One region of the Xanthomonas vesicatoria ATCC 35937 genome, then DNA from elsewhere that is predicted to be linked to it. Evidence: predicted binding sites of a transcription regulator. Region 1 holds the regulator's gene; each other region holds the start of a gene.

The links. The regulator FliA, encoded in region 1, starts transcription of late flagellar genes. The targets are predictions, from matches to a motif close to TAAAGTTTNNCNNNCNNNGGCCGATAA.
Region 2: a site for FliA is predicted at 953-979, ahead of BJD12_RS05225 (STAS domain-containing protein). Genes of this name have one in related genera too.
Region 3: a site for FliA is predicted at 1,529-1,555, ahead of BJD12_RS15880 (GGDEF domain-containing protein). Genes of this name have one in related genera too.

What each region holds. Positions count from the first base shown of each region.
Region 1 is NZ_CP018725.1:260,632-262,879, forward strand. It holds gene BJD12_RS01060 (protein phosphatase CheZ) at 1-76, opposite strand, end outside; gene cheY (chemotaxis response regulator CheY) at 76-468, opposite strand; gene BJD12_RS01070 (RNA polymerase sigma factor FliA) at 504-1,271, opposite strand; gene BJD12_RS01075 (MinD/ParA family protein) at 1,268-2,152, opposite strand; gene flhF (flagellar biosynthesis GTPase FlhF) at 2,139-2,248, opposite strand, start outside.
Region 2 is NZ_CP018725.1:1,194,317-1,196,564, forward strand. It holds gene mfd (transcription-repair coupling factor) at 1-359, shown strand, start outside; gene BJD12_RS05225 (STAS domain-containing protein) at 1,087-1,416, shown strand; gene BJD12_RS05230 (chemotaxis protein CheA) at 1,435-2,248, shown strand, end outside.
Region 3 is NZ_CP018725.1:3,664,731-3,666,978, reverse strand. It holds gene BJD12_RS15890 (M28 family metallopeptidase) at 1-136, opposite strand, end outside; RNA gene BJD12_RS15885 (sX9 sRNA) at 293-369, opposite strand; gene BJD12_RS15880 (GGDEF domain-containing protein) at 431-1,411, opposite strand; gene BJD12_RS15875 (SulP family inorganic anion transporter) at 1,652-2,248, opposite strand, start outside.

The DNA.
Region 1 (2,248 bases):
CCAACGCATCGAGCGCGCCCTGCAGGCGGTCGATCAGCGCGGCGCGTTCTGCATTGGTATCGATGGTGGCGTCCATCAGGCGGTCGCCGCCAGACGTTCGAACACCTTGCCCAGCTTTTCTTCCAGCGTCTGCGCGGTGAACGGCTTGATGATGTAGCCGTTCACGCCACACTGCGCCGCTTCGATGATCTGCTCGCGCTTGGCTTCGGCGGTCACCATCATCACCGGCAGGTGCTTGAGCTTGGCGTCGGCGCGGATGTTGCGCAGCAGGTCGATGCCGGTCATGCCGGGCATGTTCCAGTCCGTCACCACGAAATCGAACGGGCCCGCACGCAACGCGGCCAGCGCGCTGTTGCCGTCTTCGGCCTCTGCGGTATTGGTGAAGCCGAGATCCGCCAACAGATTCTTGACGATACGTCGCATCGTCGAGAAGTCGTCCACGATCAGGATCCGCATGTTCTTATTCACATCAAGCTCCTAACGCTAAAAATTACGCGAAAAAATTAGTCGTCGATTTCGACACCGGCATCAGCCAGTTCGAAGACTTTGAGGCGGCCGCGCAAACGCACCACGGCCTGGCCATGGATCTGGCAGACGCGCGACTCGCTGACACCCAGCACGGCGCCGATTTCCTTCAGGTTCAATTCCTGTTCGTAGTACAGCGACAGCACCAGCTGCTCGCGCTCGGGCAGCTGGCCGATGGCCTTGCCCAGCTCGCGGCCGAATTCGCCACGCTCCATCATCTGCTGCGGGTTGGGGCCACCTTTGGCGGTGGTATCCAGCTCGCCGTGATCTTCGATGCGCGATTCCAGGCTCAGCACCTGGCCGCGTGCGGCGTCTTCCATCAGCCGCAGGTAATCGGGCAGCGGCATTTCCATGGCTGCGGCCACTTCGGTGGCGGCGGCGGCGCGGCCGGTGTTCTGCTCGATCTTGCGTACTGCGGCGGCAGCGTCGCGGGCACGGCGGTGCACCGAGCGCGGTACCCAGTCGCCACGGCGGATCTCGTCGATCATCGAGCCGCGGATACGGATCGAGGCATAGGTTTCGAACGAGGCGCCCTGGTCGGAGTCGTAACTGCGCGAGGCTTCGATCAGGCCGATCATGCCGGCCTGGATCAGGTCGTCCACTTCCACGCTGGCCGGCAGACGCGCCGCCAGATGGTGGGCGATGCGGCGGACCAGGTCGGCGTGCTGGGTCACCACGTCGTTGGCGTTGTTGCGCTGCACGGCGCGGTACTGCGCGCTGGCCGTGGTTGCGGTAGCAGTGCTCATGCGGCCACTCCCCGTTGAATGATGCGTTCGACAAAGAACTCGACGTTGCCGCGCGGCACGGTGGGGGCCTGCCAGCGCGAGGTACGGCGTGCGATTTCTGCAATGGCCTGCGCCGATGGGCTTGACGGGTAGGCCTTGATGACGGGTTGCTGACGCTGCACCGACAGGCGCAACCAGTCGTCCTGCGGCACGTGGCCGAGGTAGTTCAGCGACACATCGCCGAGGAACTTTTCGCAGACGCGCGAGAGCTTGTCGTACAGCAGGCGGCCTTCGTTGGGGTCGCGCACCATGTTGGCGATGATCTGCAGGCGGTCCACGCCGCGTTCGCGGGAGAGCACCTTGATCAGCGCGTAGGCGTCGGTGATCGAGGCCGGCTCGTCGCAGACCACCACCACCGTGTCCTGCGCGGCCTGGCAGAAGGTCAGCACGCTGTCGGTGATGCCGGCGGCGGTGTCGATGACCATCACGTCCAGGTCGCGTTCCAGTTCGGAGAACACATTGACCAGGCCGATGTGCTGGGCTGGGGCCAATTCGGCCATGTGACGGCGACCGGACGCGGCCGGCACTACCAGCACGCCGCCGGGACCTTCGATGATGACTTCATCGAGCGTGCAGCGGCCGGCGATCAGGTCGGCCAGGGTGTACTTGGGCGACAGGCCCAGGACCACATCCAGGTTGGCCAGACCAAGGTCGGCGTCCAGCAGCAGCGTGCGTTTGCCCATGTCGGCAAGCGCCACGGCCAGGTTGGCGGAGATGTTGGTCTTGCCCACGCCGCCCTTGCCACCGGTCACGGCAATGGTGCGCACCGGGCCCAAAGGCTCGGGACGGGTCGCCGACAGGGGGAAGGCGTTGGTCAGCTTTGCGTATTCACGCGACTGCATGGTTGTGCTCCGGAGTACAGGGCTTATCGGCAGCGCGCCGTAAATCTTCAAGACGAAGAACGAGACTGGCGGCATTGGCGCGGTGCAGGTCGTCGG
Region 2 (2,248 bases), 930 kb from region 1:
ACAAGCGCATTTCCAGTGCACGCGACACCGATGCGCTGCGCGAACTGCAGGTGGAGATGATCGACCGCTTCGGCCTGCTGCCGGATCCGGTCAAGCATCTGTTCGCCATTGCCGAGCTCAAGCTGCAGGCCAATGCGCTGGGTATCCGCAAGCTGGATCTGGGCGAAAACGGCGGGCGGCTGGTGTTCGAGGCCAAGCCGGCGATCGACCCGATGACCATCATCCAGATGATCCAGAAGCAGCCGAAGATCTACACCATGGATGGCCCGGACAAACTGCGCATCAAGTTACCGATGCCCGAGGGCGCAGACCGCTTCAATGCCGCACGTGGTTTGCTGGCTGCACTGGCGCCGGGCTGAGCGCTCCCAGGCGCGGCGTACGTTGTGCAGCTTAGTGATGCCGGGCATACGCCCGGCGCGCGCGATCGCCACAAGGCTAGCTTACGGACCGATGCCATCATGCCCGCACCAAGGCCTGCGCACGCATGCAGCGTGGCGCAGAGAGCAACTACGTCATACACCGGCGCTGCGACCCAGCCGCGCATTCGGGCGGTTCTTGCGCTGACAATCACCACGCTGGAGGCTGTGCGCCGGCGTCTATCGCCTTGACCCACCAGAGATCCGGCGCGCCATTGCATTTGTCCGCAAGCGCTGCCGCCCACTGCGCTGCCCATCTCCGCGGCAGCCGCTCCAGCTCGCTCCTGACCTCAACTGCTGAGCTCACTTAAAACCCTTCCGACGCGGCGTGTGGCACCCGAGTGAGCGCCCGTCAGTGCTGCGCCGTGTTCAGCAGAGCGACTGAAGGCGACAACGTTGGCATGCCATGGTCTCCACGGAAGAGCCTGTCTAAACAAGCGCCCGGCCGCAACGGCAGTGGCCGGCTTCTCAAACATGAGCCATTAAGTCTGAACCGGCGACACCGGTCTCATTTTGGGCTTTGCGCTGAATTTGACCTAAATATTTCCGTTACGCGCCGATACCTGCATAGACCGACATGTCGTTGCCTTACCGCGTACGCGTGAAGCCAGTGTCGAGAACTCCCCCGCGTCATGCCACGTTCTTCGTGTCGCCGCATCTCGAGGTCGCAATGGACATCTTTTCTTCGGATCTTCCCGCTCCACTCACGCTTGCGCTCGAAGGCGAGATGACCATTCGTCGCGCCGCCGAACTCAAGCCACTGCTGCAGCCGGCATTGGCGCATCCGGGTGGATTGCATCTTGACCTGGCGGCGGTGAGTGAGATCGACACCACCGGCCTGCAGCTGCTGTTGGCCACCAAGCAGGCGATTCAGGCCGATGGGCGGCCATTTTCGCTGACCGATTCCAGCCGTGCGGTGTTCGATGTGATCGAGCTGCTCGGCCTGCTTGAGGCACTGTATCCGCATGCGGTTGCCGGCCTCGGCGAACGAATTCACTAACGGACTGATGACGCGCGCATGGACATGAATCAGCTGATGCAGACCTTCCTGGCCGAGAGCCGGGACCTGCTCGAAGACATGGAACGGCATCTGCTCGAAGCCGAACGCGGTACGTCCTCGCCCGATGCCGTCAATGCAATTTTCCGCGCTGCTCACACCATCAAGGGTTCGGGCGGATTATTCGATCTCCCGCAGCTGGTCGGCTTCACCCATGTGGTGGAAAGCGTGCTCGATCTGGTGCGCGAAGATTCGCTCACCCTGCGTTCGGAACTGATCGGGCTGCTGCTGGTGTGCTGCGATCATATCCATGCACTGGTGGAGACCGCCGCCGACCCCGGCCATGCCGATGCCGCTGCGCTGGCTGCCGAAGCCGAGCCGCTGCTGGCGCAATTGCAGAGTTATCTGCAAAGCAGTGCCTGCGGCGTCACCGCCGCTGCCATCCAGCACAGCACGCCAGAAAAACAGAGTGGTTACTGGCGCATCTCACTCAAACTCTTCGCCGACGCACTGCGCTTCGGCAATTCGCCGCTCAAGTTGATCCGCAATCTGCGCGGCCTGGGCTCGGTGGAATCGGTCGGTACCGACTACAGCCAATTGCCACGGTTTGAAGAACTCGACCCGGAAGCCAATTATCTTGGTTTCCAGATCCTGCTGCGCAGCGATGCCAACCGCGCCGCGATCGAAGAGGTGTTCGAGTTCGTCCGCGACGATTGCGATCTGGACATCGCCGCAGTGCCTGCGCCAACCGACACCGCCATGCTGCTGGCCAGCGAGCCGGCGGTGGGCGCTGCGCCGGCCAGCGTGCTTGCCGCCGTGCCCAATGCGGCAGCGG
Region 3 (2,248 bases), 1.7 Mb from region 1:
GGCCGCGCCCTTCATAGGCATCGGACGCCAGCTCCTTGACGTCGCGCGAGATGCGCGCGCCATCGAAGCTCGGCGCCTGCGCCATCACTGCGGTCGAGACCGCCATTGCCAAGAGTCCCACGGCAAGTCGCTTCATTGCATACCCCAGATATCAGACAGCCCTGGAGTGTAGCCACCCGCGGGTGCAAGCGGCGGCATGTCGCGGGATTACAGCCTGCGCTGGCTGTGCATTGCCTGGGAGCGGCGGCACATGCGTGCACGATGCGACACCGGCGATGCTCGCGCCCGGAGCGGCTAGCAAACCGTAGCGCGCCGTCGTCAGGTGGGTGCAGACCGCGCACGCAAGACCTCAGTGCACGAGGGGCACATGCCGCACCGAACACCGGCCTCGCCCGCCTGGCGGTGAGCACGGTCGTTTTGTTACCGACGCTTAGAACAGGTCCACGCTGCCGGTTTGTTGCGTGGTCTGCAGCAGTTGCCCGCTGGTGATCAGCTCGGAATACACCACGGCGCGATTGCGGCCGTGCTGCTTGGCCCAGTACAGCGCCTTGTCCGCTTCGTCCAGCAGTTGGCTGATCAGGCGCCCGTGGGTCAGCTCCACGATGCCGGTGCTGAGCGTGACCTGGCCAACCTGCGGGAACACGTGCTCGGCGACGGCCAGGCGGAAGCGCTCGAACAGGCTGACCGCAACATCGCGATCCACCCCACGCAGCACGATCACGAACTCTTCGCCGCCGAAGCGGAACAGCAGATCGTCCTGACGGAACGCGCGCTGCATCAGCTGCGCCACCAGCAGCAGCACCTCGTCGCCGTACAGATGGCCGAAGGTGTCGTTGACACGCTTGAAGTGATCGATATCGACGATGCCCAACCAGACCTGGTCGTTGGCCGGCGCGTCTGCCCCGCCTGCAAACAACCGCAGAATCACATCGTCGAAAGTCTTGCGATTGCGCAGCCCGGTCAACGCGTCGCGCTGCGCATCGTCGAGCAGGCTGCGATAGTTCTGGAAGAAGCGTGCAAAGCCCTGCAGCATCGCCTGTTCGGCAATACCGGGCGGGCGCGCACCGCCCACCCGCAGGCAGGTGCGGATGCCGCGCGCCTCCATCATCGGGTAGAGCAATAACGCGTGGCCATCCTGCTGCAGGCGCACCACATCGCCAGGGCCATGCACGTCGGCCAGCCGCGCACGCATCTGCGCATCCTTGAGTTCGGCCACCGTCAACGACAGGCGGCCATCGTCGTGCAGGCGGGTTTCGGCCATGGTGCGGCCGTCCGGGGCGATGCGCAGCAGCGACAATTCCTCGGCGGCGCAGACCTCGCGCATGGTGCGCAACAGGCTCAGATCAAGCAGATCGGCGTCGCGGATGGCGGTCATGTCCACCATCCGTTCCAGCAATGGCGTGGCGCTCATCGGCGGCGCAGCCGGTACGCAAACGCAGGCGCGTCCTGCGGGACACCGCGGGCTGGCGGACAAGTGATGTGGCAATGCGCAGGCTTCACGACAACGACCGGCAATCGGGATGCCGGTTCATCGGCGTCCCACCAGCAAACTTGAGGTCGCTGCCCGGCCACGCTCAGCGCGCGGCCAGCCGCCGCGGCACCACGGACACAACCGCTCCCGACGCCGGTGGCGGCGGACGTCCTGGAGCACTCAGGGCAGCGCGGATTCCAGTGCGTCCTCGCCCAGGGCATGCCGCTGCATCAGCCGGCGGCTACCGGCATTCAGACCTTTCACCTGCACGTCCAGATCGTGGTGGCGCAGCCGCTGCACAACCTTGTCCAGCGCTGCCACCGCGGTGATGTCCCAGAAATGCGCGCGGCTGACGTCGATCACCACCGCACGGCCGGGTACCTCGCGCGCATCGAAGGCGTCGATGAACACATCGGCCGAGGCGAAGAACACCTGTCCGCGCACGGTGTAGGTGCGCACGCCGTCCGCGCCGTCGCCGTGGGCGATCTGCAGCAGGCCGGCCACCTTGAAGGTGAAGAACACTCCGCTCAGCACCACGCCCACCGCCACCCCGGCGGCCAAGTTGTGGGTGATCAAGGTCACCGCCACCGTGGCGAGCATCACCACGCTGGAGGTCCGCGGGTGGGTCACCACGGTGCGCAGCGAGCGCCAGTCGAAGGTCTCGGCCGACACCATCACCATGATCGCCACCAAGGCCACCACCGGCACCTGCGACACCCACGGTTTGAGCAACACCATCAGGATCAGCAGGAACACGCCGGCGAACAACGTCGATAG